Regions from separate parts of the Bacillus sp. JZ109 genome, predicted to be linked through region 2. Evidence: a T-box and tRNA genes for the amino acid it is inferred to sense, from the RefSeq annotation. Region 2 holds a T-box; the other holds one or more tRNA genes.
The links. The T-box of region 2 lies ahead of thrS (threonine--tRNA ligase). A T-box ahead of a tRNA ligase gene usually reads a tRNA of that ligase, here a tRNA-Thr.
Positions count from the first base shown of each region.

Region 1: it encodes a tRNA-Thr, which carries the amino acid that the T-box ahead of thrS (threonine--tRNA ligase) is inferred to sense. The anticodon was not compared.

Region 1 covers NZ_CP096388.1:3,851,567-3,866,697, reverse strand. The annotation lists gene btr (bacillibactin transport transcriptional regulator Btr) at 1-619, opposite strand, end outside; gene M1D94_RS20235 (exo-beta-N-acetylmuramidase NamZ family protein) at 810-2,054, opposite strand; gene nagZ (beta-N-acetylhexosaminidase) at 2,068-3,996, opposite strand; gene amiE (N-acetylmuramoyl-L-alanine amidase) at 4,024-5,349, opposite strand; gene M1D94_RS20220 (PTS transporter subunit EIIC) at 5,406-6,773, opposite strand; gene M1D94_RS20215 (MurR/RpiR family transcriptional regulator) at 6,799-7,650, opposite strand; gene murQ (N-acetylmuramic acid 6-phosphate etherase) at 7,667-8,581, opposite strand; gene M1D94_RS20205 (GNAT family N-acetyltransferase) at 8,691-9,173, opposite strand; gene M1D94_RS20200 (DUF523 domain-containing protein) at 9,186-9,641, opposite strand; tRNA gene M1D94_RS20195 (tRNA-Glu) at 9,821-9,895, shown strand; tRNA gene M1D94_RS20190 (tRNA-Val) at 9,899-9,974, shown strand; tRNA gene M1D94_RS20185 (tRNA-Thr) at 9,979-10,051, shown strand; tRNA gene M1D94_RS20180 (tRNA-Tyr) at 10,074-10,158, shown strand; tRNA gene M1D94_RS20175 (tRNA-Gln) at 10,163-10,234, shown strand; gene sigW (RNA polymerase sigma factor SigW) at 10,465-11,028, shown strand; gene rsiW (anti-sigma-W factor RsiW) at 11,042-11,668, shown strand; gene cdaA (diadenylate cyclase CdaA) at 11,829-12,650, shown strand; gene cdaR (CdaA regulatory protein CdaR) at 12,643-14,097, shown strand; gene glmM (phosphoglucosamine mutase) at 14,116-15,131, shown strand, end outside.
Region 2 covers NZ_CP096388.1:347,455-362,585, forward strand. The annotation lists gene M1D94_RS01810 (HD domain-containing protein) at 1-877, shown strand, start outside; gene M1D94_RS01815 (YwgA family protein) at 913-1,413, shown strand; gene M1D94_RS01820 (Rrf2 family transcriptional regulator) at 1,525-1,995, shown strand; gene M1D94_RS01825 (MFS transporter) at 1,995-3,404, shown strand; T-box leader at 3,451-3,679, shown strand; T-box leader at 3,713-3,934, shown strand; gene thrS (threonine--tRNA ligase) at 3,988-5,904, shown strand; gene M1D94_RS01835 (MarR family transcriptional regulator) at 6,024-6,443, shown strand; gene M1D94_RS01840 (2-hydroxymuconate tautomerase) at 6,486-6,674, opposite strand; gene M1D94_RS01845 (site-2 protease family protein) at 6,783-7,442, shown strand; gene M1D94_RS01850 (YwhD family protein) at 7,456-7,974, shown strand; gene M1D94_RS01855 (hypothetical protein) at 8,110-8,547, shown strand; gene M1D94_RS01860 (transglycosylase domain-containing protein) at 8,575-10,650, opposite strand; gene speE (spermidine synthase) at 10,852-11,682, shown strand; gene speB (agmatinase) at 11,743-12,615, shown strand; gene M1D94_RS01875 (hypothetical protein) at 12,664-13,224, opposite strand; gene M1D94_RS01880 (ABC transporter ATP-binding protein) at 13,217-13,864, opposite strand; gene M1D94_RS01885 (hypothetical protein) at 13,867-14,664, opposite strand; gene M1D94_RS01890 (hypothetical protein) at 14,674-15,131, opposite strand, start outside.

The DNA.
Region 1 (15,131 bases), 600 kb from region 2:
TCTGTCCTGTCCATTTTTTAAAGCTTTCACTGTAGTGTTTGGCACTGATTCCTGCCATTTGCGACAGCTGGGCAAGCGTGATTTTTGTATCGGCATGGGTTTCGATATAGTGTTTTGTTTTTTCGATTGCTGAATGTGTATCCGTTTGATCAGATAAACTGGCAGTAAAAAGGTCATAAATCAGGCTTTGTACTTCAATTACACATTTTAGCTGAGAAAGCTGAGACGATTCATTCCATAGTGCGGCAAGCTCTTGAAGCCGGACGGCAAGATTTTCGATATGTGAAACATTCATAAGCTTCAGTTTGGCTAATTCCGATTCTGTGCACGGTGTGAAAATATCTTGCCCGGTTTCCTTGATATAGCTTTGAAGCCTGATCATACAGGCATCTATATGTCCATCGGCTGCCGGCGTAAAGCCAAAGGTCTCGTTAGGCGGACAAACAAAAAGTGTCTTTTTTTGCAGAGGATTGGTGTTTGTTCCGATCGAAATATAGCCATTTCCTTTTAAATGAAAAATCAGCACGAATGAATCGGCTAATTGCTGTTCTGAGAAGAGATCACTTGTCTTTTTTAGATATTTAATTTGTATCGGTTGATAAATCACTGCATTTTGCACGAGTAGACCACCTTTTCAGAAGCATTCAATTGATAATCATTTTCAATAAAAATTGTACCAAATAAATGAAAGTTTTCCTATATAAAGCGGGTGGTTTTTTAGTATGAAAAAAACCCTTACTTATGTGTAAAAGTAAGGGTCTTTCGTTCGGTAAGAATATGTTACACGTGTAACATACGATGCTTACGTTCTAATAAATGAGATATTTTTTTCTTGTTTTGCTGAATTGTTGGAGTGTTTTTTCATAGCTGTTTATGATGTTCTCAATCGAAGTTCCATTTTTAATTTTTGTCCTGATCCAGCCGTTGCCTGCCAGTTTATCGAATGAACCTGTTGACAGGAACTCAAAATCCTCAGGATAGAGATCGTGTATGGTTTTAATGACTGAAAGACCCGTTTTAACGGCTTCAAACTTATCTCTGTCTGTCACATAGAGCTGCACACCGTGGCAAAGCGTTCCTTGATGTTTAGAAAACGTCGGTGTGAAGGATGCTGCCCTAAATGTAACGCCCGGCAAATGGAGGCTGTTTAATGTTTCTTCAAGTTCTGTGCTTTTGATAAAGGGAGCTCCGATCAATTCGAATGGCTTTGTTGTCCCTCGCCCTTCGGATATATTTGTTCCTTCAATCAGCCCGGTTGCAGGATAAACAAATGTGCTTTCCACCGTCGGCATGTTAGGCGAAGGGAGGACGAAAGGCAATCGGGTATCGTCAAAATCCATTTTTCGCTTCCAGTGTTTCATTTTTACCACTGTAAGATCGGCATCAATACTAAATTCTTTGTTGAACAGTAAAGCCAATTCGCCTATCGTCATCCCATGCTTCAATGGAATGGGATACAATCCGACAAATGAGGCGTATTCAGGTTCTAAGATTGGTCCTTCAATATGATTCCCGCCTTGAGGATTCGGACGGTCCAGCACCATAAATGGAATGCCGTTTTCTTTAGCGGCTTCCATTGCGTATGCCATTGTATAAATGTACGTGTAGAAACGGGTCCCGACATCCTGAATGTCAAACATTAGAATATCGACATTTTTCAGCATTTCTGGAGTCGGTTTTTTCGTTTTTCCGTAGAGGCTGTATACGGGAACCCCGGTTTTTTCGTCAATGTAAGAGCCTACTTCGTCTCCAGCCTGGGCGTCACCGCGGACGCCGTGTTCAGGGCCGAATAAAGCTGTCAGTTTGATATCTGGGTTCTCGTAAAGAATATCGACACTGCTTTTCAGAGATGCGTTTACTCCGGTTGGATTGGTGATCAGTCCGATGCGTTTTCCCTTGAGCTGTTTTTTATAGTCTGGCAAGAGCGTGTCTATCCCAGTCTGGACTTTAGGTTTTTTAGCCGTTTGATTCTTTGAATCGGGTGAAGCAGAGGCAGCGGTTATCGTTCCGAATATCATGAGCCCTGTCAGAAAAGCGAATATTGTTTTTCTCATGTGTCCCTCCTTATTAAAGCGGTCTTCCCGTTTTGATATTTAATCCGTAGCCAAATGGGTAAAGGGTGTTCCCTGGTTTCGTGACTGACGGAATGTCAACTGGAAGTGTGCCTTTAGGTTTTGCCTGACCGAATATCGCCATCACTCCGGCCGGAATATTAGGTTGAAGATAACGGCCATTTGCGTATCCTTTAAAGCCATAGACTGCAATCAGTGCCTTTGTTTCTTCGAAATTGGCTGCGTCATAGGGGTTGCGCAGGCTCATTAAGACAAATGGTTTGTTGTGCTGCAGTGCGGCTTTCATGACAGCTCTCGGAAACACGGTGGCCCATTTGCTTGAATCTGATATTGTGTCGTCGATGACACCGTCGTTGACGACAGGGTCATTTTTGACGACATAGGAGCCGGTTATGATATAATCAGCCTTTTTTACTTGTTTTGCATGCTCGGCATTAAATATTTGGTTGGCAAAATTTATTTTGTCGACAGATACGGGTTTGATTTTCTTTCGCTTGATGAGATCGTGAATGGTTTGTTCGATTGAAGCAGTTTGTTCTTCGTAAGGTGCCACAATTAAGATTCGGCTGCCTTTTTTAGGCTTGAACGGCAAAGTGTGCTGTTCATTTTTTAATACAGTTACTGCTTTTTCAGCTATTTTTTTCTCTGCTTTCAGGTGCTGCTTGCTTCCTACGATTTTTTGGGCTTTGGCTATTTTTTCTTTTGTACTGTCGCTGTTTCGCGCTGGATACATGCCGCGTTTTATTTTCAGGGAAATGATTCTTTCAACTGATTTGTTGATTTGTTGTTCAGGGATATCCCCGTTTTTTACGGCTTCTTTCAAAGCTTGAATAACACGTGCGAATTTCTGTTCTTCTTTTATTGAAGTGACTGAGGCTGGCATTAATGCAATATCGACACCAGCTTTTACGGCCATGACCACAGCCTCTTCCTGTCCGAAATGATCTGCGATTGCCTTCATATTGAGTGCATCGGTAACGATCACACCATTAAAGCCCATTTCCTGACGAAGAAGACCTGTCATCACTTTTTTTGAAAGTGTAGCTGGAACCAGAATGTCCGATCCATCGAGTTTGCTTTTGTAAGTGGTGTCGTCGAAGGCAGGGAATTGAACATGGGCTGTCATCACCATATCAGCACCAGCATCAATTGCTTTTTGGAAAGGATAGAGTTCGACCTCCCGAAGCCGTTCTTGGCCATGGGAAACGAGCGGCAGTCCATAATGGCTGTCAACGTCCGTGTCTCCATGTCCCGGGAAATGTTTGAGGGCAGACGCGATATCCTGCCGCTGCAACCCTTTCATCGTGTATAGACCGAGTCGTGATGTCAGTTCTCGATTGGAGCTGAATGACCGTACGCCGATTACAGGATTATCAGGATTATTGTTAATGTCCACGACAGGGCTGAAATCTGTATTGATGCCTAAGGCAGAGAGCTCTTTCCCGATGATGCTGCCGGTCTGATACGCATTGATTCTGCTTCTGGCTGCGCCCAGTGCCATATTCCCTGGGAAATTAGTGCCCTCCCCTAACCGCGTTACAATGCCGCCTTCCTGATCAATACTCAGCATGAGCGGGATTTTTGGACTTGCCTTTTTGTAATCGTCTGTCAGTTGGACAGTTTGTTTTGTTGTTTTTACATTTTCTGCAAAAAGGATGATGCCTCCGAATTGATATTTCTTGACGAGGCTGGCGACTTCATCATTCATTTCTGTAAGGGCTTGCGGAGAGGACTCGCCTTCCTTTTGCCAATTTCTAAAATCAGGCATCAGCATCTGGCCGAGTTTTTCATCTAACGACATACGATTGACAATCTGATTGGCATCGATTGCACGTTTGGATGCAGAGGCTTCTGTCTGTCTGGCCCCGAAAAAGCATGAAATAAAGAGAACGGCTGAAAGGATAAGCGGAAAGACAGGTCTCATAGAAACTTCCTCCTATCGTTTAATCATTCACTCCATCGCTTCATAAATCGCGGTTATGACACTTCCATAACTGCCTGTTGCAAATTGATCACCCTCAAAGACGTTTGGATTTTCTTCCGGATCAATAACTGGCGTATGCTTTTTATTTGTTAACAATGCGATGCCTAAATTGTATGCTGGATCAATAATTGTAACTGTCCCCGTCCAGCCGGTATGCCCGTAAGCATTTTCGCTGGCATAAGGGCCAAACATCCATTCCATGCTTTTACTTCCGTTCCGCCTCCAGCCAAGAGCGAATGTCGGATCTGTTGCTGAAGATGCTGTAAACAGGTCGGCTGTTTTCTGATCAAATAAAGAAATGTTTCGGTATGAACCTTTGTTTAACATGACTTGCAGCAGTATGGCCATATCATCTGCATTTGAGAACAATCCGGCATGCCCAGACACGCCATCCATTGAGTAAAACGCTTTTTCGTCATGCACTTCTCCTTGCAGCGAGTTTGTACGGATGTTAGGGAATTGAATAACGCCGTCACGTGTATTGCCCATGCGTTCAGTAGCTGCGAACTGTTTCGGTTTAAAGCCCTTTTCCAGCGGATTGTACAAGGTATGCTTCAGCCTGAGCGGTTTGTAGAGCTCTTGCTCCGTGTAGACATCAAGCGGTTTGCCGGTGAGTTTTTCGACAATACACCCAAGTAGCATATATCCAATGTCACTGTATACGTGTTTTGTCCCGGTTTGATAATCGAGCGGAATTTTCGTCAAATATTCAATCGTTTTGTCCCGTTCCTGGGAATAGTACTTGCCGGCTTTTTCCGGCGTGTAAAAGTAAAAGCTTGATGGGAGCCCTGATTGGTGCTGGAGGACATCGATGACACGTATCTTGTCTTTTCCTTTTATGAGGTCACCCGGCTGATCCTTGAAACCCGGCAAATATGCAGAAACTTTTTCATAGACGTCAAGTTTTCCTTGGCTGACTAAGCGCTGCAATGCAAAATTTGTTGCGTACATTTTTGTATTTGAGGCTAAGTCAAACATCGTGCGGGTTTTCATTTTGGCCGGACGGCGCAGCAGTTCTGATCCTTCGTACTTTTTACTGTAGCCGTATGCTGCTTTTTTTATGATGCGTCCATCCTTCACCACCACAAGAACGGCGCCTGGAAATCCTGCTGCAATATCCCGTTCTATCATCTGATCTACCTTCCTTAGCTTCTTCGTCGAGAATTGTGCAGTTTCTGCATTTATGGTTTTCGGCTCAATCAAGTTGTCTGCTGTTTGTGCGAAGGTTTCATTTGGCGCAAATATCGATAGGGTTAAAATGGCACTGAATATGAACAGTGTCTTTGTTTTCACAGGCTAGCCCCTTTCTGTGCTTCTATCCCGTTTACTATCCCTAAAACAGAAACAATTTAATCGAACTGAGAAGCCATTTCATCTTTATATCCGAATGCATAGGTCAATAAAAAGCCGGCCGCGTAGGAAATAAAGAGTCCAACGATATACAGGATGATTTGCGAAGGCAGGACTAGAAAGGAAAGCGGCAGTCCGGAGACACCAATCGCAATGGTGGCTACTTGAAAATAAGCTTGAAAGGCGCCGCCGATTCCAGCTCCTAAACATGCTGTTAAAAACGGACGGCCAAGCGGCAGCGTGACTCCGAAAATAAGCGGTTCACCAATGCCGAGCAGTCCCGATGGAAGCCCGCCGGCGATTGCTTTCCTCAGTGTTGTTTTTTTCGTCTTCACGAAGACGGCAAAGGCCGCGCCTACCTGTCCTGCACCTCCCATAGCCAAAATAGGGAGCAGAGGATCATTGCCAATTGAATTGATCAGTTCCATGTGCACAGGCGTCAAGCCTTGATGCAGTCCGGTTACGACGAGAGGAAGGAAGGTTGCGCCCAGAATAAAGCCCGCAGCGATGCCGCCGATGTCCAGGATGGACAGAAGGCCGGATGTAATGGCATCAGAAATGAATCCGCCTAAAGGCATAAATACGACATACGTTACGATTCCGGTGATTAACAGTGAAACGGTGGGTGTGACAATGATATCAAGAGATTGAGGAATAAAACGGCGAATAAATTGTTCGGTATAAGCAATGAATATGGCTGCGAAAAGGACGCCGATCAGACCTCCCCTGCCCGGGAGAAGCCCTTCTCCAAATAAACTGATTTTTGCGATCTCCGGATTGATAATCAAGATCCCGGCCAAAGCCCCAAGTGCGGGTGTCCCGCCAAATTCTTTCGAAGCGTTAATACCGACGAGAATGCCGAGATAAGTGAACAGCCCTGATCCGATGACTGTCAGGATAATCGCAATTTGTGAGTCTGCAGAGAGCCAGCCTGCTTGAATAATTGCTTTGGTAATCCCAGTAATTAAACCGGAAGCGACTAGAGCGGGAATAAGAGGGATAAAAATGCTGGCAATTTTACGTAAGAAAAGTTTAAAAGGAGTGGCGTTTTTTCGATTGATATCGGCTTTCTTTTTGGCCGCTACTTCTTTGACATCGGCACCTTCTTCTGCTGACACGAGCTTTGAGAAAGCAGCTGTAACATGATTGACGACTCCTGTGCCGAGGATAATTTGTAAGGTTTCAGCTTCAACGACCCCCAATACGCCGTCAAGCTTTCTTAAACCCTGAGCATCTGCTTTGCTTTCATCGTAAGGCGTAATGCGCAGGCGTGTCATGCAATGTGTATATGAAGAAATATTGGATTTTCCTCCGCATAGCTCAAGGATTTTCTGTGCGAGATGATGGTAGTTATTTTCTTTGCTCATTAAAACCCCTCCCCTTCAAGATGCCTTATTTTTTTCTCATAGATTGGATGGCTGCTCTCGTTTTATCGATATAACCGGTTGTCGTTTCATACTGCTCAGCCGCCATGCCTAAAAACAAAACATCAATTATAAAAAGCTGGGCGAGGCGGGAGGAAGTGGCCGCACTTCGAATCAAGGCTTCATTGGAATGGGCTGTATACAAAGGGACATCAGCCAGTGCGGAGACGGATGTCTGACTGAATTTTGTGATGCTGATCGTTGTAATGCCTTTTTCCTTAGCCATGGCGAACAGTTCAACGATTTCTTGTGTCTCTCCTGAAAACGAAATGGCGAATACGATGTCGTCTTTATCTGCATTTGCGATTAAAGATGCCACAAGATGAGTGTCTGTAAACGCGGTTGCTTGTTTATGAATGCGAAGCCACTTTTGCTGGGCGTCCTTGGCGACAATGCCGGAAGCCCCGAGGCCGATAAAATGCACGGTATGAGCTTTGAGAAGCAGAGAAACCGCTCGTTCAAGCTCTTTGTAGTCCATCAGGTCTGAAGTATCCTGAATGGCTTGAATGGCATTGCCGGCCGTTTTTTCGGAAATGGAGGGCAGCGGCTCGTGGGGAACAATATCCCGGTAGCCCTGAAAAGTAGGCTTTGCCAGATCGCCTGCTACTCTCATTTTTAAATCTTGAAATCCTTTCAAACCGAGTGATTTGCAGAGCCTGATGACGGCAGCGTCACTTGAATTGGCTAAGGCGCTGATTTCGTTGACCGTGCTTTCGATTGCTTTGTGGGGATGGGCTAGGATATAATCTGCAAGTTTGCGCTCGGATGGAGGGAGCTTATGCTTCATTGATTGGATGATCGCTAAACCGCCTGTGGCCATTCTAGTTCTCTCCTTATCATGGATGGTAATGTTCGATTGCTTTGTCAATGAAACCGTTTGCTTCATCGAGTAATGTCTTTGCTTGTTTCTGATCTGTGCTTGTTTTGAGCATGACGATTGCTGTTTTGACGTGATGATCGGCTTGTTCCAGAGTGTATCTTGCTGTGTCGTATGAAGCGTTTGTAAGGCTTTGGATGATGCTGATGGCGCGTTCTTTTAGTTTTTTGTTGCTGACGTTGACGTCTACCATCAAGTTTTCGTAAACCTTGCCGATTTTGACCATTACAGCGGTAGATATCATGTTTAGAATCATTTTATGAGCGGTTGCGGCTTTCATACGTGTTGATCCTGTAATGGCCTCAGGTCCGACGACAACCTCAATGCTGTGATCCGCATCCTTGCTGATGGCGGAGTTTTCATTGCAAGTAAGGGCGATGGTGTGTGCTCCGACTTTGCGGGCGTATCTTAGGGCGCCTGCGGCGTAGGGTGTGCGGCCGCTTGCTGCGATGGCAATGACGGTGTCATTTGAAGTGAGCTGTATGTTTCTTAAATCTTCAGCTCCTGCTTCTTCACTGTCTTCAATGCCCTCTGCTGCCTGTAAAAAGGCTTCGGGGCCTCCAGCCATGATTCCGATGACCTGATCTGGGCTTACGCTGTAGGTGGGAGGACATTCAACAGCATCCATGACGCCGAGTCTGCCGCTTGTGCCGGCGCCTGTATATATGAGCCGGCCTCCATTTTGAAACGATTCATATGCGCAGTCTACAGCTGTTTTGATGTCGGGGAGAACCTCCTGAACGGCTGCAGCGACTTTCATATCTTCGTTGTTGATCATTTTGAGGATGCCAAGAGTGTTTGCTTTGTGGATTTCAACTGTTTGGCTATTGCGTGATTCCGTTGTGAGACGGTGAAGGTTTAATGGTTCTGACATGAGGATGCCCCCTGTTTTAAAATGATATATCTCAATATTCAGTATATTCATCTCTGTTATGATATTTCAACTATGTTTTTAAATTTTTGAAATTTTATTTCACTTAAGACTATAAGAAATGATGAAGGATCAACTGTTCTCCAAGCGGCCCGATTCTTCGCCGTCCTTTATCAAGGAACCCGCTTTTCATATAAAGGTGTTTTGCGCGTATGTTCAGATGATTGACGGCCAAGATGATTTCGTCGCACCATGGAAAATATCCGCTCACAAAAGCGGGAAGCAAAAGCATGGCTTTTTTCGCATAGCCTTTTCCGTGATGCACAGCGTTTAAAGACAGGGAGCTGAGCAGTAAAGCAAATGGATTGTTAGAATAGGAAGCAAGCGTTTCTTTTGATGCATGTAAAATGAAAAAACCGACTGGAAGGTCGTCTTTTAAGATGACAACCGGGTATCGGTCCTGTATGCCCAGAGCTTGAGACAGCACCTCTTTCGGGAGGGAGGTAAAGCGTTTGTCATCGTTGGTGAGCGTGAATGATTGAAGCTCGGGCAAGTGTTCAGGCTTATAGAAGGATAAAGAAATGTCTTGAGTCATGTGGTGGCCTCCTTACAATATGTCGTCAAGCTCGTTTTCCGAAATGACGCGGTAGCCCGCTTGTTTTAACAGTGCGGCGGTTACTCCGCTGCCGGTGATTTTTTTGCCAGAGAATGTGCCGTTATAGATAAAACCGCTTCCGCAAGATGGACTGTTTTCTTTTAATATGACGGCAGAAGCGTTGATTTCTTTTGCGTAAGCCAATGTTTTCGAGGCGCCTTCCATATATAGTTCTGTGACGTCTTCTCCTGAAGCTGTCACGATTTTCGCTGTTCCATTGAGGACATCCTCGCCGGTGCCTCCTATGATTTCTGCGGGTTCGCGTGGGGTAGAGAAGCCGCCGAGAAGTTCAGGGCAAGCCATGACTGCTTTCTTTTCATCGACGAGTTTTCTGATTTTCTCCGACGCTGCGTGAGAGCCGTTATATCTGCATTCAATGCCTCCAAGGCAAGAACTGACTAGAATCATATTAGGTTCTCCTCTCTTACTTTGCTTGTCTCTATCATAAAATAAATGGCTTTAGTTGGGAGGCTTTTTCAGTTAAAAAAGGAGTTAAAAAGTTTGAAAATAAAAAATTTAATTTTTCTCTTTACAAACAGGGGGTGACCTGTATATAATAACTTTTGTCAGCTCGACGAGAACACAACGGCCCGTTGGTCAAGCGGTTAAGACACCGCCCTTTCACGGCGGTAACACGGGTTCGAATCCCGTACGGGTCACCATTTGGAGGATTAGCTCAGCTGGGAGAGCATCTGCCTTACAAGCAGAGGGTCGGCGGTTCGAGCCCGTCATCCTCCACCATCTTGCCGGTGTAGCTCAATTGGTAGAGCAACTGACTTGTAATCAGTAGGTTGGGGGTTCAAGTCCTCTTGCCGGCACTGTTTTTTCAAAATTTTATGTGGAGGGGTAGCGAAGTGGCTAAACGCGGCGGACTGTAAATCCGCTCCCTCAGGGTTCGGCAGTTCGAATCTGCCCCCCTCCACCATTATTGGGCTATAGCCAAGCGGTAAGGCAACGGACTTTGACTCCGTCATGCGTTGGTTCGAATCCAGCTAGCCCAGTCACAGACACCTTTGATCAAAAGGTGTCTTTTTTCTTTTCGGAAAAATCATTCCAACTTCTAACTGTTCAGTCTGTATAATAATTTTAAAAATATGTTAAGGTAGTTTATTCACGAATTACCATCTACACCCTGCCAAAAATTTGATAAACTTATTTTATAAAAAAATTGAAACCTTTTGAAACGAAGCTCGTATACATACAGACCGGTGAAGGCAGAGGTTAGATAAATATGGAAATGATGATTAAAAAAAGAATTAAACAAGTCAAAAAAGGCGACCAGGATGCATTTGCGGACATCGTAGATATTTACAAAGATAAAATTTATCAGCTTTGCTACCGTATGCTTGGCAATGTGCATGAGGCGGAGGATATTGCACAGGAAGCTTTCATCAGAGCGTACGTTAATATCGACAGTTTTGATATTAACCGGAAATTTTCAACTTGGCTTTATCGAATCGCGACCAATTTGACCATTGACCGCATTCGCAAAAAGAAGCCGGATTATTACCTCGATGCAGAGGTGGCTGGTACGGAAGGCTTGACCATGTATTCTCAAATCGCCGCAGATGGTGTTTTGCCTGAAGATGCAGTTGTGTCGCTGGAGCTCTCAAACACGATACAGCAGAAAATTTTAAAGCTTCCTGACAAATACAGAACAGTCATCGTATTAAAGTATATTGACGAACTCTCATTAATTGAAATCGGGGAGATTCTAAACATTCCTGTGGGGACTGTGAAAACGCGGATTCACAGAGGCAGAGAGGCTCTTAGAAAACAATTAAGGGATCTTTAAGTGGGGTGATGAAATGAGCTGTCCTGAACAAATTGTGCAGCTTATGCATATGCATCTTGATGGAGATATCCTTCCAAAAGATGAACACGTATTAAATGAACATCTGGAGACATGCGAGAAATGCAGAAAGCATTTTTACGAGATGGAGAAATCCATAGCGCTCGTACGGAGCACATCGCATGTCGAAGCCCCCGCGGATTTTACCGCTAATGTCATGGCAAAATTGCCTAAGGAGAAGAAAAGAGCTTCTGTAAAAAGATGGTTCAGATCCCATCCCGTTATCGCAGCTGCTGCGGTATTCATCATTTTGATGGGCGGGGGTTTTTTTAACAGCTGGCATAATGACCACAATTTCAGCGTGTCCAAGCAGCCGAATCTTGTGGTTCATAACCATACTGTGACCGTGCCAGAAGGTGAGACGGTCAAAGGTGATGTCACTGTCAAAAACGGCAAGCTGATTATTAAAGGCAAAATAGACGGGGATGTAACCGTCGTAAACGGAGAAAAATATATGGCCTCTGCTGGACAAGTCACCGGTCAGATTGAAGAAATCAATCAATTATTCGATTGGACATGGTACAAGATGAAGTCTGCGGGGAAAAGTGTACTCGATGCATTCAGTCCGAACGGAGAAGAGTAAAGCGCGTTAGCCGCTTTGCTCTTTTTTTGCGGGCTGAGAGGGCTGGCACATTTCACTTGCTAAATCGAAATGTGGTATAATGGGCTCGCTATGTAAAGTACATATGCGTAACCCGTAAAACACAAAATACGAAATGACTGAAATCTTGGAGGACGAGGAAATGGCTTTTGAGGATATCCCTTTTTTGCAGTACCTCGGCAATGCCGTTGATATTCTCCTTGTTTGGTATGTGATATATAAATTGATTATGGTGATACGCGGCACGAAAGCGGTTCAGCTGTTAAAAGGAATTGTAGTCATCGTGCTTGTTCGTATGGCCAGCCAATATTTGGGCCTCAGCACACTTCAATGGCTGATGGACCAAGCGATAACATGGGGATTTTTAGCAATTATTATTATTTTTCAGCCTGAGCTGAGAAGAGCGCTTGAACAGCTAGGCCGCGGCCGCTTTTTTTCGAGGAGCGGCACGCCTGTTGAAGAAGCGCAGCAGAAAACGATTGAGGCCATTACAAAAGCGATCAATTATATGGCGAAACGCCGTATAGGCGCCCTGCTGACCATTGAGCGGGATACTGGAATGGGGGATTATATTGAGACCGGCATACCACTAAATGCCAAAGTCAGCTCTGAGCTGCTGATCAATATTTTTATTCCAAACACCCCGCTTCATGACGGTGCGGTGATTATGAAAAATAATGAAATTGCCGCAGCCGCCTGTTATCTGCCGCTTTCTGAGAGCCCGTTTATTTCAAAGGAACTGGGCACGCGGCACAGAGCGGCAGTCGGTATCAGTGAAGTAACAGACAGTTTGACGATTATTGTGTCTGAAGAGACCGGCGGCGTCAGTGTGGCAAAGAACGGCGACCTTCACAGAGAGCTTACAGAAGAAGCGCTGAAAGAAATGCTTGAAGCCGAGTTTAAGAAAAACACCAGAGACACTTCTTCTAACCGCTGGTATTGGAGGGGCAAGAAAAATGGATAAATTCTTAAACAACCGCTGGGCTGTGAAAATCATTGCTCTACTTTTCGCGCTCTTGCTTTATGTGGCGGTTAACAGCAACCAAGCACCGACTCCGAAAAAACCGGGTGAATCTTTCTTTCCGACATCAACAACTGATGAAGCAACTCTGACTGATATTCCGGTTAAAGCGTATTATGATGATGAAAATTACGTCGTGACGGGTGTTCCGCAAACGGTTAATGTCACGATAAAAGGCTCGACAAGCGCCGTGAAAAAGGCTCGGCAGACCAAGAACTTTGAAATATATGCTGATATGGAACATTTGAAAACCGGCACACATAAGGTTGAGCTTAAGGCCAAAAACGTGTCGGATGGGCTGACAATCTCAATTAATCCGTCTGTTACGACAGTGACCATTCAGGAACGGACGACCAAAAGTTTTCCCGTAGAAGTGGAGTACTACAACAAAAGCAAGATGAAAAAAGGCTATTCTCCGGAGCAGCCGATTGTCAGTCCGAAAAATGTGCAGATTACCGGATCGAAAAATGTCATCGATAATATTTCTCTTGTAAAAGCTTCAGTGAATTTGGAAAACGCAGATGAAACGATTGAAAAGGAAGCGAAAGTGACTGTCTATGATAAAGACGGAAACGCGCTTCCTGTCGACGTGGAGCCCTCGGTCATCAAGATTACCGTTCCGGTGACAAGCCCGAGTAAAAAAGTGCCCTTTAAAATTGAACGGACAGGAAGCCTTCCTGACGGTGTCAGCATAGCGAATATTGAATCCAGCCCCAGTGAGGTAACGGTTTACGGCTCACAGGATGTGTTGGATTCTCTTGAATTTATTGACGGCGTCAGCTTAGATTTAAGTAAAATTAACAAGGATTCCGATATCGAGGCAGATATTCCGCTTCCTGACGGTGTCAAAAAAATCTCACCGTCAAAGGTGACTTTGCATATAGAAGTCGATAGTGAAGCGGATCAGAAGTTCGAGAATGTCCCTATCAAGACTGTAGGGCTGAGCAGCTCACAAAACATTGAATTTCTTGATCCTGAATCACAAGCGATAGATGTAACGGCTAAAGGCTCTCCCACGAATATAAATAAACTGAAAAAATCAGATATTGAATTGTATGTGAATGTTTCAGATTTAGAGGACGGGGAGCATAGCGTGAAGCTTGAAGTGAACGGGCCACAGAATGTAACTTGGTCCTTGGGGCGGAAAACCGCCAAAATCAAGCTGACGTCTAAGAAAAGCAATACATCAACGAATGATAACAGCAGCAATACATCAGGGAACCAGGATGACACAGATAAACAAACAAATGATCAAAAGAACAATCAGCAAGAAGATACAAAGAACACTGATAAAAACAACAACGATCAAAACCAAGACGAAAATAAAGATCAAAACCAAGATCAGGATGAGGATGAATCCACTGCAAATTCACAATCCTCATCGGAATAAAAAAGGAGCGATTATAAAATGGGCAAGTATTTTGGAACAGACGGTGTAAGAGGTGTCGCCAATAGTGAGCTTACACCTGAGCTGGCCTTTAAAGTCGGACGTTTCGGCGGTTATGTGCTGACAAAAGACAAACAACGTCCAAAAGTGCTGATAGGCCGCGATACACGCATCTCCGGCCATATGCTGGAGGGAGCCCTTGTCGCCGGACTTTTATCCATTGGCGCAGAAGTCATGCGCCTGGGTGTCATTTCTACACCAGGTGTATCTTATTTGACAAAAGCGATGGATGCAGAGGCGGGCGTCATGATTTCCGCTTCTCATAACCCAGTGCAGGATAACGGCATCAAATTCTTTGGGGGAGATGGATTTAAGCTTTCTGATGAACAGGAGGCTGAAATTGAGCGCCTGATGGACGAACCTGAGGATAAGCTGCCAAGACCTGTCGGAGCAGACCTTGGACTTGTAAACGATTATTTTGAAGGCGGACAAAAATATCTGCAATTCTTAAAACAGACAGCTGATGAAGATTTCACAGGCATTCATGTGGCATTGGACTGTGCCCATGGCGCAACGTCATCCTTGGCGACACACCTGTTTGCTGATTTAGATGCAGATGTTTCTACAATGGGGACTTCCCCGAACGGATTAAACATTAATGACGGCGTCGGTTCGACTCATCCCGAAGCGCTCAGCGCGTTTGTCAAAGAGAAAAACGCGGATCTCGGTCTTGCGTTCGACGGTGACGGCGACCGCCTGATTGCTGTCGATGAAAAAGGAAATATTGTAGACGGCGACCAAATCATGTACATATGCTCAAAACATCTGAAATCAGAGGGCCGTTTAAAGGATGATACAGTGGTTTCAACCGTGATGAGCAACCTCGGCTTCTATAAGGCGCTCGAAAAAGAAGGCATCAAAAGCGTACAGACAGCTGTCGGCGACCGCTACGTAGTAGAAGCAATGAAAAAAGACGGCTACAACGTCGGCGGAGAACAGTCAGGACATCTTATTTTCCTTGATTACAACACGACAGG
Region 2 (15,131 bases):
CACGGGTTTCCCTCAGGATGTTGCTGAAGTCATTGCCAAAACATATAAAAACAAGCAAGTGGTCAGCCTGATTTCGAGTCAGATTGACGCAGACCGCATGGATTACCTCCAGCGCGACGCATATTATACGGGCGTCAGCTACGGCCATTTTGATATGGAGCGGATTCTTCGGGTGATGCGGCCGCGCGAGGATCAGATCGTCATTAAAGAAAGCGGAATGCACGCTGTCGAAGACTATATCATGAGCCGTTACCAAATGTACTGGCAGGTCTACTTCCATCCTGTGACCAGAAGTGCAGAGGTCATTTTAACGAAGATTCTTCACAGGGCGAAGCAGCTGCACGATGAAGGCTATGTCTTCACTCACGCTCCGGTTCATTTCTATTCTATTTTTGAAGGGAAATTGACACTGGAGGATTATGTAAAGCTGGATGAATCTATTATTTTGTATTACTTCCAGGCCTGGGAGGATGAAGAAGACGTGATTTTATCCGACTTGTGCCGCAGATTCATTAACCGCCAGCTTTTCCAATACGTTGAATTCAATCCTAATGAAGAAATGTCGGCTTATTTTGAGCTGACTTCATTGTTCAAAGAGGCGGGGATCGATCCGAGCTATTATTTGGTCGTTGATTCTTCATCAGATCTGCCATACGATTTTTACCGACCAGGAGAGGAAGAGGAGCGTCTGCCGATCCATCTCTTGACGCAAAACGGCCAAATTAAAGAGCTGTCCAGGCAGTCGGCTATTGTGGAATCCATCTCAGGTAAACGGCGGACGGACCACAAGCTGTACTATCCAAAGGACTTAATTTGTGACGGCTCTAAACATCCGGAAGCGAAAATGAAAATCCGGCAGCTGCTGGGACTGACATAGAAATTGGAAAGAAGGAAAAAGGAGATGTCGGGAATTTGTTGAAAGAACATGCAAAACTGATGAAGGTGTTCTCGGATTCTGGAGAAATCATCGGGCGAAAGAAGCTGCAGAAAATGATTTATATCGCCAAGAAAATGCAGTTTCCTTTCTATGAGAAATATGATTTTCACTTTTACGGACCATATTCAGAGGAACTGACGCTCCAGATTGAAGAGCTGTGCAACCTTGGATTTCTGCATGAGGTGAAGGAAAAAAAGGGCGGCTACTTTCAATATCGGTATTCTCTGACTGAGACAGGCTCCGCATTTTTAGACCATGCTGATCTGGACATGCCGGATATGAAAGGCTATATCGACAGTGTAAACAGCCGTTCATCACGGTTTTTAGAGCTGGTTTCCACGATCCTTTACTTTGACGGGCTTGAGGATGAGGAAAAGAAAGAAAAAGTCTTTACCATCAAAAGCAAGCAAAAATATACAAATGAAGAATATGACGAAGCGCTTCAATACATAGAGGAACTGAAGCAGATTTGTTAACCATACCAAGCAAAAGAAATGAATCGTTTCTTTTGCTTTTTTTATTGACAAAAGCTGCTAAGAGATTCATTATGGATAATAGTTATCCATAATGAATCAGGAGTGAATAGGATGAAAATGAAATCAGGAATGGAGCAGGCGGTTTCTGTGCTGCTGTTACTGTCACGGCTGCCTGTACAGGCTTCTTTGACGTCAGAGGCTATAAGCCAGCGATTGCGCGTGTCTCCGTCTTACTTGAAGAAGCTGATGAGAACATTGGTTCAAGCCGGTTTGGCAGAATCCTTACCAGGGACGAAGGGCGGTTTTACCCTGACGAAGCCTTTGGCTGACATTACGCTTTATGATGTTTATCAAGCGGTCGAAGGCAGAGGTTCGATGTATCAGGGGAAAGGCCTGCTGCAATCTGTATTTGAGGGTGAAAGTCACTGTGTGCTGGAGACAGTCATGGGGGAAATCGAGGATAAATGGTCCAATCTCATGAAAGAAGAATCCTTGCAGCATGTCATGGACAGAGTCGGGGAATTGTATGATCTTGAAAAAATAGATGAGTGGGTAATCAAGCAAGTGAAAGGGCAATTGTAATGAAAAATAGCGGGTCTATACAAGAATCAACATCATCAACAGGCATATCCGTGCTGATCGTGCTCGCACTTGGTTTCCTCATGGCAACTCTTGATGTGACCGTTGTGAATGTGGCGATGGCTGATATGAAAAACACTCTTTCAATGTCACTTTCAGGTGTAACGTGGGTTGTGGACGGGTACATTCTTACTTTTGCGTCGCTTCTGCTGGCGGGCGGAGCCTTGGCTGACCGTTTCGGCTCGAAGACGATCTATATCTTGGGTCTAGCCGTTTTTGTTCTGGCCTCCTGTTTATGCGCTGCATCTATAAATGGGCAGATGCTGATTGCCGGACGTCTCATACAGGGAATTGGAGCAGCTTTGTTTATGCCAAGCTCACTCAGCCTTTTGGCTGCCTCTTACCCTGATGAGCGGGTGCGGGCGAGAATGTTTGGGCTGTGGGCCGCGCTTGTTTCCGCCGCTTCAGCCCTTGGGCCTTTTATCGGGGGCGTGCTGGTAGAGTTGGCGGGCTGGCAGAGTATTTTTCTAATCAATGTGCCAATAGGGGCTGCTGCGCTCATTTCAGCTTACCGAATCCTCAGCCGCGTTCCGGGAAAAAGCAGCCGCGTGAACATCATCGGGCATCTGCTTGGCATGATGGCTCTCGGGTTTCTTTCCTATGCTTTGATACAGGGGCCTTCAGCGGGCTGGCGCTCGCCAGTGATTCTTGCAGCATTTACTGCAGCGATTTTGGCATTTGTGCTGTTTTTGTTGCGGGAAATTTCTGCAAAAGCACCCATCCTGCCGGCGTCCTTATACAAAAACGGCCGCTTCTCAGCTGCCCAATTTATCGGGTTTTTGCTGAATTTCGCCCTTTTTGGCGGCATGTTTATGCTCAGCCTTTTTTTGCAGGAAGCAGGAGGCGCAAGTTCCTTTATGGCTGGAGTGGAGCTGCTGCCGATGATGGCGGTCTTCGTGATCGGCAATCTGCTGTTTGCCCGTCTGGCGAATCGGTTTGAAGCCGGTCAGCTTATGTTTGTATCAATGGCGGTCAGCTGTATCATTGCATTGCTGTTGTTTGTGCTGATTTCTCCGGATTTTCCTTATTGGCAGCTGGCGGTGTTGATGTCTGTTATGAACCTCTGTACCGGTATTACAGTTCCTGCCATGACAACTGTGATCATGCAGGCTGCCGGGCAAAGACATACGAATATCGCCGGTGCGGCGTTAAATGCAAACCGACAAATCGGAGCCTTGGTCGGCGTAGCGATAACCGGGGTGATCATTCATCTGTCCGCCACTTGGTATGCTGGTGCCGGGTTTACGTTTTTGATGATGGGAGCGGCATACAGCCTCGCTGCATTGCTTGTATGGCTGTTTCTGGCTGCCCATAACGGGACTGCCGCGTCAGAAAAAAATGTAAATCACTGATTGCGCTTTGTGGGAATATATAGTAAGATATAAAAAATTATTGAAACAACAGGCACTGATAAGGACACGAGATGCTTTTTACGGTTTCCAGAGAGGGAAGGACAGCTGAGATCTTCCTAACGCAGGGAAAGCAGCTTACCGCCTTTGAGCCGTATCGGGGAAAACAAGTATCTGATACCGTCATGCTGCGTTACAGCATCTTTAAGCCGATCACCATGTGTAATTGATCGGGAATTTGGGTGGAACCACGGATGATCAACACATTCGTCCCTTTTAGAGGGATGGGTGTGTTTTTTTATTTGAATTGAATACATGCGAAGAAAAGGACATGAATGATAGTTACGGTTTTCAGAGAGGGAAGGAAAGGTGAGAGCTTCCCAGCTTAGGAATATCATTTACCGCCTTGGAGCAGCATTGGGGAACTGAAGTAACCAATGCCGTCTATGCTGCGTTACAGCACCGAGCCGACAACATAGTATTTGTCGGGAACTTGGGTGGAACCACGGGTTAATCACACACTCGTCCCTATCTGCGGGACGGGTGTGTTTTTTTATATATAACAATGAATAAGGAGTGTTCTAAAATGAGTAAACATGTACACATTCAGCTTCCGGACGGACAGATCCAGGAATATCCGAAAGGCATCACAATCAAAGAAGCGGCTGGTTCTATCAGTTCCAGTCTGCAAAAGAAGGCGGCCGCAGGTCAGGTCAACGGCAAGCTTGTTGATCTCAGTTTCAAGCTGGAGGAGGATGCTGAGCTTTCGATTGTCACACTCGATTCACAAGAAGGCTTGCAGGTGCTTCGCCACACAACAGCGCACGTGCTGGCCCAAGCAGTAAAACGGCTGTACGGCGAAGTGTCATTGGGGGTAGGGCCTGTGATTGAAGACGGCTTCTACTATGACATGAAGCTGGGGAAAAGCTTGGCATCAGGAGACTTAGAGGCCATCGAAAAAGAAATGAAAAACATAATAAATGAGAACCTTGAAATCAAACGTATAGAGGTTTCTTACGAAGAAGCTGAAGAGCTGTTTGCACAAAAAGACGAGCGGTTCAAGCTTGAGATTTTAAAGGATATTCCGCGCGGGGAGGATATCACACTGTACCAGCAAGGGGAATTCGTTGACCTGTGCCGAGGGCCGCATCTTCCTTCTACAGGGATGATCAAGGCGTTCAAACTGACAAGAGTATCAGGCGCTTATTGGCGCGGAGACAGCAAAAATGAAGTCCTGCAGCGGGTGTACGGGGTTGCCTTTCAAAAGAAAAAAGATTTGGATGCGCACCTGCATATGCTGGAAGAAGCGGCAAAACGAGACCATCGCAAGCTCGGCAAACAGTTAGGGCTGTTTATGTTTTCTGAAGAAGCGCCGGGGATGCCGTTTTATTTGCCGAAAGGGCAGATTGTCCGTAATGAGCTGGAGCGCTTCTCGCGTGAGCTGCAAACAAATGCCGGCTACGATGAGGTGCGTACGCCGTTTATGATGAATCAGCGGTTATGGGAGCAGTCAGGCCATTGGGACCATTATCGCGACAATATGTACTTTTCAGAAGTGGATGATACAAGATTCGCAATGAAGCCGATGAATTGCCCCGGCCACATGCTCATTTTTAAAAACAGCCTGTATTCTTATCGGGATCTGCCAATTCGCATGGCGGAATTCGGACAGGTGCACCGCCATGAATACAGCGGCGCTTTAAACGGAATGCTTCGCGTTCGGACGTTCTGTCAGGATGACGCCCATATTTTCGTTCGGGAGGATCAGATTGAGAGTGAGATCAAAGAAGCGATTCGGCTGATTGATGAGGTATATCGGACATTTGGTTTCGAGTATTCTGTTGAGCTTTCGACTCGCCCGGAGGATTCATTAGGCGATGACAGCCTTTGGGAAGCGTCGGAACGTGCCTTAGCACGCGTCCTTGAGGAGCTTGGCCTCTCTTATGAGATCAATGAAGGCGATGGGGCGTTTTACGGGCCGAAAATTGATTTCCACATAAAAGATGCCCTGAAACGGAGCCACCAATGCGCGACAATTCAGCTTGATTTTCAAATGCCGGAAAAATTTGATTTAACATATATCAACGAACTCAATGAGAAGGTTCGTCCCGTTGTCATCCACAGAGCGGTTTTCGGCTCAATCGACCGTTTCTTCGGCATTTTGATCGAGCATTACGGCGGGGCTTTTCCAGTCTGGCTCGCACCGATCCAGGTTCAAATCATACCGGTTTCGCACGTTCACTTAGACTATTGCAGAAAGGTGCAGGCGGAGCTGAAGCAGGCGGGGATAAGAGCCGGCATTGATGAGCGCAATGAGAAGCTGGGCTATAAAATCAGAGAATCGCAGGTGCAAAAAATTCCGTACGTGCTGGTGCTTGGAGATCATGAGGAGCAGGAGGATGCGGTAAACGTCCGCCAATTCGGATATCAGCAGAATGAACAAGTTCCTTTTCAGACATTTAAAGATGAGCTTGTGAAACAGGTGGAAAATCGAGGCATGTAGGATAAAAGCTGTGAATTCATATTTTGCTTTTTTGACTTTCCCTATTCGGAATCAGTAAAATAATAAGTAAATCATATCGTTCGTATGTTATGAATGCATCTCGAAATGGGGAAATTGACATGGACCATGACAAACTGGAAGCAAATTTGCTGGATCACGCACTTACAAAATATTTGAAAAGCACGAAGCAATTAGATGAAGCCACCGTTCCGAAACACGTGAATAATGTAAGAGGGTTTATTCTGCGGATCATATACAGACATGGGAGCTGCACCATAAAGGATATTTTGAAGGAGGTCACACTGTCTCCCTCTGCCACGACCACAGCTCTGAATCATTTAGAGCAGGAAGGGTTTATTGAGAGATCCAGAAATAATAATGACCGCCGCACTGTATGGATTACGCTTTCTGAATCGGGCCGGGGAGCGGCTGAACAAATGATCGAAAACCGCCAGCAGCTGATTGACGGCATGTTTAAACGTTTAACAGCCGAAGAGAAAAAGACGTTCTTGGCGATTATTGCGAAGCTGGCTCAATAGGGATAATAAAAGCCGGTGCGCGAAGCGCCGGCTTTATAGAGATTATTCCATATCGCTCAGGCGTTTGCCTGCGACGGCATAATGGTCTTTTCTCATTTCTTCTATAAAGACAACAATTTTTTCTTCAGAAGCACCGGTTGTTTCCTTTACGGCTTCTGTTACTTTCTCGACAAGATTGCGTTTTTGCTCGTCTGTACGGCCTTCGAGCATTTTGACAGTTACGTATGGCATGGGTGCTGAATCCTCCTTTATCTCGTTTCCTCTCTTTAGAAAAAGAGGCTTCTTATAGTATACTGAATAAAGTAAATTCTTGCATTTTGAGAAAGAGGGATATCTCACTTGGACCGTTTTTTATATTATCCGTTATCTTTAATGCCATACCTCGTCATCACGCTAATTGTGTCGTTTACGATGCACGAGCTTGCCCACGCTTATGTCGCATACAAATTCGGTGACGATACGGCGAAAAAACAAGGAAGACTGACGCTGAATCCCATTAAACACCTTGATCCGTTCGGAACCATTTTGATTTTGGTGGCCGGCTTCGGGTGGGCGCGCCCCATTCCCGTGAATAGACGCTTCTTTAAGAAGCCTCGGCTTGCCGGTGTGCTCGTATCTATAGCCGGGCCCGTCAGTAACCTGATTCTTGCGTTTATTGGTTTCTTTTTGTTAGTGTTGATGCATGCGTACGGAATGGAAATGCTTGCGGCGTTCAGCACGGGGCTGGATCAGTTTTTTTCTATTTGGATACAGCTGAATCTTGTCTTGTTTTTATTTAATCTGCTGCCGCTTCCTCCGCTCGATGGCTATCGAATTATAGAAGATCTCGTTCCGCCGGGCGTGCGTGCCAAAATGACGCAGGCGGAGAGCTACGGCTTTATCGTATTTTTGGTGCTGTTTGTGACACCGCTAGGATCTTACGTGCTGTGGCCGATGCTCAATGCAGGAAGAGATTCGATTTTAAAGCTGTTTTCAGCGATATTTCAACCGCTTTTGTAGGAGGTAGAACTTCATGGAAGAAAAAAAGAAAAAATCAATCGGGTTTAATATTATCAAAAGTGATCCGACAGACGGACACGGCGGTTTTGGCGTAGGGGCACTCAGCCTTGATAACATTTCTCCCGTATTCGTTGATGTAGAAGAAAAAGAAGCGTTCGTAGACATCGGCGCCATGCATGCCCGCAGCACCGTTGAAAAAGGAATTAAATTTCTCCCGAATAAAGAAGAAGTGCCGAACGGAAAACCATACTGGCTTGTGTGGGTAACGATTGACAGAAAAGAAGAGGGGCCTTATTACGCTGGTGTGACAGCCTGTGAAATGACGGTCGACAGAAGTATCAGAAGAGGCTACAAGTCGCTGCCTGAGCATGTGAATTTGATGGATAAATCCATGAAACGGAAAATCATCGTTGATAAAATGGACGACAGCTCGAAGCGTGTACTAGGCGAATTTCTGAAAAAGCATGATCAGGGCCTATGGGACCGTTCCTCAGATGAGTTAAAAAAGAGCCTGCTTCCGGAAAACAATTAATTTATGAATTTTCTGTGAATTTTTAAAGTATTTGAGATATTTTTCATAAACATTGAGTAAACTGGTGATACAGAAATAGGACATGGAAAATCCCGAGCCGAAACAAGACTCGGGGTTTTTCATTTTTAGGGGGATATGATGTTCGAAACCATTCGAGTCGGCGATTGGTTGATAAAAGCCGACGTGGAAGAAATGAGAAAGCAATATGAGAAAGATATAGAGGATATGTGTGAATGCGGTAACTGTCTTAACTATTACGAGGCAGTGAATGAACTGCCAGTCCAAAAAGCACAAGTATTAGAAAGTTTCGGCCTCATTCCGTCCAAATGCACAGATATAAATTATCATGGGGTAAAAGATCATCTGCACTTTTATATAGCGAGTTATTTTATAGTAGGCCGTATTGTTGAAGGAAAACAAGAATGGAATCCGAAAAAGATTGATTTCTCGTGGCATATTTCATTTTCAGTGCCGCAACACCAAATTTACATTCCTAAGGGTTTTCCAAAACCAATTATTCAGCTCGATTGTGTTACGCTTCTTCCATGGGTCATTGACCAACCATACGAATAACCCGGCCTCCGAGGAGCCGGGTTATTTTCAATGATGTCGCCCCAGCCATTTGTCCCACCACTTTTTCTCGGAAGCGGGCTTTTCTTTGGATGGAAGCCGGTCTTTTGTTTGTTTTGCGGGTTCTGCCCCGTAGCACACGTTTGCGGGTTCTGTCCCTTTCACAAAATATGTGTAATGCTTAGCGGCGCAGCCGGGACCTGATGAGTAGCCTGTTTCCGGATCAATGTACACACCGGTTACGCCTTTTGGTGGCTTGAACGCGGTTTCCGGTTCGCCTTTGAGCGCGTCCTCCATGAAGTCCGCCCAAATGGTTTTAGCATAGCTTTTTTCTTCGACCGAGTCGATGGTGCTGTTTTTGTCATAGCCGGTCCAAACACCGGCGGCCAGCTTCGGATTGAAGCCGATCATCCAGCTGTCTGCGCTGGTGGTTCCTGATTTTCCGGCATACGTTCTTGTCAGGCGGTTGGCTATCGTTCGCCCCGTAACCGACGTATATCCATTTAAATCGGTATCAAACATGCCTGTCATCATACTCGCTGTGACAAAAGCGGCTTTTTCATCAAGCACCTGTTTATGCTGATTCGGGTTTTCGTACAGCACGTGGCCGGCTGCGTCCGTTACTCTTGAAATAAAAGTCGGTTCGATTTTCTTTCCGCCATTTGCGAGCATGGCGTAGGCGTTGACCATCTCAATCGGACGTACGGGTTCGGTGCCGAGTGCCAGGGACGGCAGTGCTTGAAGTTGGGCGGTAATGCCGAATTCCTTTGCCGTCTTTACAAGTTTGTTCGTGCCGAGAAAAAGATGCGTTTTCACAGCGTAAATATTGTCGGAAAGCGCCAGCGCCTGCAGAAGCGTAATCGGCTTGTTGGCATAGTATCCGTTATAGTTGCTTGGAGAATAGGTTTCTCCCTTTGCATCAATTTGAAACTCGGTTTCTTCGCTTTTCATCAAAGTGACTGGCGTAAATCCGCTCTGAATCGCTTTATAGTACAGCAACGGCTTGATCGTCGAAGCAGGCTGGCGCTTCGCCTGTGTCGTCCGGTCAAATGGGCTTTTTTGATAATCCCTGCCGCCGACAAGGGCGAGAACGTTTCCGGTGCGGGGATCAATGGCTGAAAACCCGACTTGAATGTCAGAGCCCGCGTTAACCGTTTCGGTAATGGTCTCCTCGGCGATGCGCTGCATCCGTTTATCTACCGTTGTATAGACGTTTAACCCGCTCGTTTCAATTTGCTCCCGTGTCATGCCGAGCTTTTTCTCCAGCTCTCTCATCGCATTGTCGTAGAAATAAGGAGCCTTTCTCTTGGAAACTTGTTTATTCAAAGGCTGATAGGAAAGAGGTTCCTTGATCAATTCATCCGCTTTCTTTTGGCTGATCATCTGCTGCTTTTCCATCATCCGCACAATCGTTTTCTGGCGTTCCTTGGCCTTCGTCTCATTGACATACGGTGAATAGCCGGAAGGGCCTTTCGGGATACCTGCCAAAAGCGCCGCCTCCGCATCCGTCAGGTTTTTGGCATGCTTGCCGAAATACAGGCGGGAAGCTGCTTCAATGCCGTAGGCGCCGTGTCCGTAGTAAATCGTATTTAAATAGCCTTCTAATATCTCGTCCTTAGAATAGTTTTGTTCCAGACGGATCGTATAGAACGCCTCATTCCATTTCCGTTTCCACGTTTTGTCGTGTTCAAGGTATAAGTTTCTCGCATATTGCTGGGTGATGGTGCTTGCACCCTGAACCTTGGCAAATGCTTTCAGGTCAGCAAGCGCCGCGCCGGCCATGCGTTTATAATCAAAGCCGTGATGATCGTAGAAATTCTGGTCTTCAATCGCCACTGTCGCTTTTACGATCGTCGGATTCATGTCCTTTAAGGGGATCCAATAGCGCTTTTCGCCGTAGTTCGTTTCCCCGAGCTTTGAGCCGTCACTCGCATACAAAATCGTGGATTGCGGCACTTGCACCGAGGGAGCGCCCTGGTATTTGGCTATCAAAATGACAGTCATAAACACGGCAGCTGCCGCCAAGGCCGCAAAAGCCCCTAAAAAGATAAAGGCGCGAACGGTTTTCAGCGTCAGTCTCAGCCGTTTATTTGTCATTGCATCCACAACGGGTTCCCCCTTTTTTTATGTTTCTACTATTATGAGAAAAAAAGATCGTTTTTAAACATCGCAGAACAGGACGCATCTTTACTTTTTCCCCGCCATCCTCTATACTTTTTCCTTAGGTGAAAATGAGATTTCAACCGAGAATAAAAGCTGATAAGACGCTTACAATAAATGAATACAGCCTCGAAAGGGAGATGACAATTGAGCGAACTTTGGTACACAGAGAAGCAGACGAAAAACTTTGGCATTACGATGAAGGTTAACAAGACGTTACATACAGAACAAACGGAGTTTCAGCATTTAGAAATGGTGGAAACAGAAGAGTTCGGCAACATGCTTTTTTTGGACGGCATGGTGATGACATCTGAAAAAGACGAATTCGTTTATCACGAAATGGTGGCGCATGTCCCATTATTCACGCACCCAAATCCGGAGCACGTTCTCGTAGTCGGCGGTGGTGACGGCGGCGTTATCAGAGAAATCCTGAAGCACCCAAGCGTGAAAAAAGCGACACTTGTAGATATTGACGGCAAGGTTATCGAATACTCTAAAAAGTTCCTTCCTTCTATCGCAGGCAAACTGGATGATCCGCGCGTTGACGTGCAGGTAGATGACGGATTTATGCACATTGCAAAATCTGAAAATCAATATGACGTCATCATGGTAGATTCGACTGAACCAGTCGGACCGGCTGTAAACCTGTTTACAAAAGGATTCTACGCAGGAATCGCTAAAGCGCTGAAAGAAGACGGCATTTTTGTCGCACAGACGGACAACCCATGGTTTACACCGGAATTAATCACAAATGTACAGCGCGACGTGAAGGAAATCTTCCCGATTACGAAGCTGTATACGGCGAACATTCCGACATATCCGAGCGGTTTGTGGACATTTACAATTGGCTCGAAAAAATATGATCCGCTTGCAGTGGAAGACAGCCGTTTCTTCGATATTGAGACGAAATATTACACAAAAGATATTCATAAAGCGGCGTTTGTTCTGCCGAAATTTGTGAGTGACCTGATTAAATAATGAAGGTATGGCGCAGGAGCGAATCTTGCGCTTTTTTACAGGAAAGCGAGGGTATTATAGATGAGATTTGATGAAGCTTATTCAGGAAAAGTATTTATCGCGAGCCGTCCCGAGTGGGAAGAGGCGGACGCCATTCTTTACGGCATGCCGATGGACTGGACAGTCAGCTATCGCCCGGGCTCACGCTTTGGTCCAAGCAGAATCCGTGAGGTGTCAATCGGCCTTGAGGAATACAGCCCATATTTAGACCGCGATCTGGCTGACTTGAACTTCTTTGACGCCGGCGACATTCCGCTGCCGTTCGGAAATCCGCAGCGAAGCCTGGATATGATTGAGGAGTACGTGGATAGCATTTTAGAAAAAGGGAAGTTCCCAATGGGTATGGGGGGAGAGCACCTCGTGTCATGGCCTGTCATTAAAGCGATGTACAAGAAATACCCAGACCTTGCGATTATCCATTTTGACGCACATACAGATCTTCGTGTTGATTATGAGGGAGAACCGCTTTCTCACTCCACGCCGATCCGTAAGGCGGCAGAATTGATCGGACCGCACAATGTGTATTCATTCGGAATCCGTTCCGGCATGAAAGAAGAGTTTGAATGGGCGAAGGAAAACGGCATGCACATCTCAAAATTTGAAGTGCTTGAACCGCTGAAAGAGGTGCTTCCGAAGCTGGCGGGCCGTCCGGTTTATGTCACAATTGACATTGACGTATTAGACCCTGCACACGCACCGGGTACAGGAACGGTTGACGCCGGCGGCATCACGTCTAAAGAACTGCTTGCATCCGTCCATGAAATTGCGCGTTCAGAGGTAAACGTAAAGGGCGCTGATTTAGTGGAAGTCGCACCGGTGTATGACCACTCAGAGCAAACGGCAAACACAGCCAGCAAAATCATCCGTGAAATGCTGCTTGGGTTTGTGAAATAGTTTTTAATAAAAAAGGGTCTGAATTACATCCAGGCCCTTTTTTATCTTTTAATTATTTAAAGTCATTTTATAAGAAATTCTTTTATTAGATTCGTCGTCTATTACAGTATAATAAGCAGATACTTTTGATGATTCAGGATTGAAATTTTTATAATTTACTTTTTCGTCGGGATACAAACTTAATCCTACATATCCTAGTACTGTTTTCCCTGGTGGAATCTCTGTATTGAATTGATACTTATCCGGCAAATCATAATTATAAGGCATCAATTGTTTATTATATTGATACTGACCAAAAAATAAAAAGGTTTTTCCGTCCGGTGAAAGATCTTCTAGAGTAATTTTATGATTAGAAGTATTTTCAGCATTAAAAGGCAAAATGTATATATATTTTATGGAATTTGTATCTTTATCAAATGACTTGACCGGCTTTAATGGTTTTAAAATATGGAATTTTATTCCTTTTCCTGTATCGATTGTTTGGTTTGCGGCAATATTAATATTTTTTGGAGTATATTTATCATTTTGGGCATTCACTGTATAGAAACGAACACAGCTGAATGTTACTATTATTAATAAAACAATAAAGAAAATCCAACGTTTATTCATCTGTATCCTCCAGTTTACCTTCACTAATATCAATAATTCTGTCGACAACACTATTTTCACATAGTGTATCATCATGACTAGCCACTACAATCGTTGTGCCGTTTTCTTTTTCGGTTTTTAGGATATCCAGTATAAGATTAATCCCTTTTTTGTCTAAGGCATTTGTCGGTTCATCTAAAAGAAGTAATTTGGGTTTTTCCATTATTGCTTGAGCAATTCCTAAGCGTTGCTTCATCCCTAAAGAATAGCGTTTGACTTTACGCTTATCTTCGGGGTCTAACCCAACTTTTCTTATTACTTCTTTGATTTCTTCATCAGATACTTTTTTCTTGATAGAAGCAAGGAATTTCAGATTTTGAAATCCCGAATAGACAGGGATGAAGCTCGGGTATTCAATTAACAGACCTGTATGTTCAGAGAAGTCAATATCTTTTCCGATCACGAGGCCGTTAACAGAAACTTCGCCTTTTGTTAATGTTAGCAGTCCGGCGATGGCTCTTAAAATCATTGTCTTTCCAGATCCATTATGGCCTCTTAACACGACAAATTCGTTTTCTTTAATTGAAAAACTGATATCATCTAATACATGATTTCCCTTTAATTTTTTTACTATATTTTTACACTCGATATACGACGTCATATTTACTCTCCTAAAATATCTATTTTTTTAATAAAAACTAGGGTAATAAAAGTACAAGCTGCACAGAAAATAAGTGCAATTAATAAAAAGTCAGAGGCATGAAAAAAACGACCATCTGAGTAGTTAATGTTCATGCGCGAATAATCAATAAAAGCCCACTTTCCAGCCATAGCAAATGAAGCGATGAATAAAGAGCTGTGAAAAAAAATAGATATTACAATATAAGCAACAATAATAATAAATGCTGATATAAAAGATATCATGAAAGTTAAAGTTTCTAGCAAAACTGCATACATAAACGAAACTAAGATTTGAATTAACATAAATAATATTACCTTGCTGTTCAGTTCTGCTGTAAAGCCATTAAATGAGGTAAATAACATAATGTATATAAAAAGCCATACGCACCAAATAGATCCAATCAGAACAAACAGTGACAGAAGTTTGCTGAATATATATACTCCTTTTTTGGGGAGTTTTGGAAGGATATAAGCTCCAGAAATTTGAATGTCACTAAACATAAAATTACCCACAATCAACAAAGGCAGCACTTGAAAACTAATCCATTGTAGAGGGATAGATAATCTATGCTGTGTATATAAGATATGTAGATCAAAGAAATTCATCGAATGAAATAGTGTGGTCAGGCTGTCGGAAAAACTTTGATGTTCTAGCTGTCCCGTCTTATTGCTATTCCAGAGGAAGCATAAAAGAAGGAGGGCAACAGCTAAGCTAATGACAAAGTATGTAATCTTACTTTCATTGAAACGCATGACAATATCACGTTTCAGCATATTCATAAAAGACAATCAGTTTGCTCCTTTCTCCTCAACCTGCTGTAAATAATTGCGTCGCTTTATAGATTCTATAGAAATCCCGAATAATAACAACATAATCCCTAATCTAATCAATAATAATTCAGCCGAATCACTTAATTCCAGTACAAAACCATTTAAAAAGAGCATACCATTACATGCAAGGTAATCAATTAAAAATAAAAGAATGAATAGAAAAACTACAATGATTTGATTCAAATACAGTAAAATAAATGAAACAACATAACAAATGAAAATAAATGCAAAGACATGAGTGATGAAAGATATCGGGGTCACATACAATAGTCCCGTATCATTGAATACACATAAAGTATATAATTCACCCATAATGATAATCCCGTATACTGCTGAAAATAAAAGTGTTTTTAAAAGGTATATCATTGTTAGATAAGGTGCATTGTTTACTCGGATTACAGTATAAATTGAAAAGT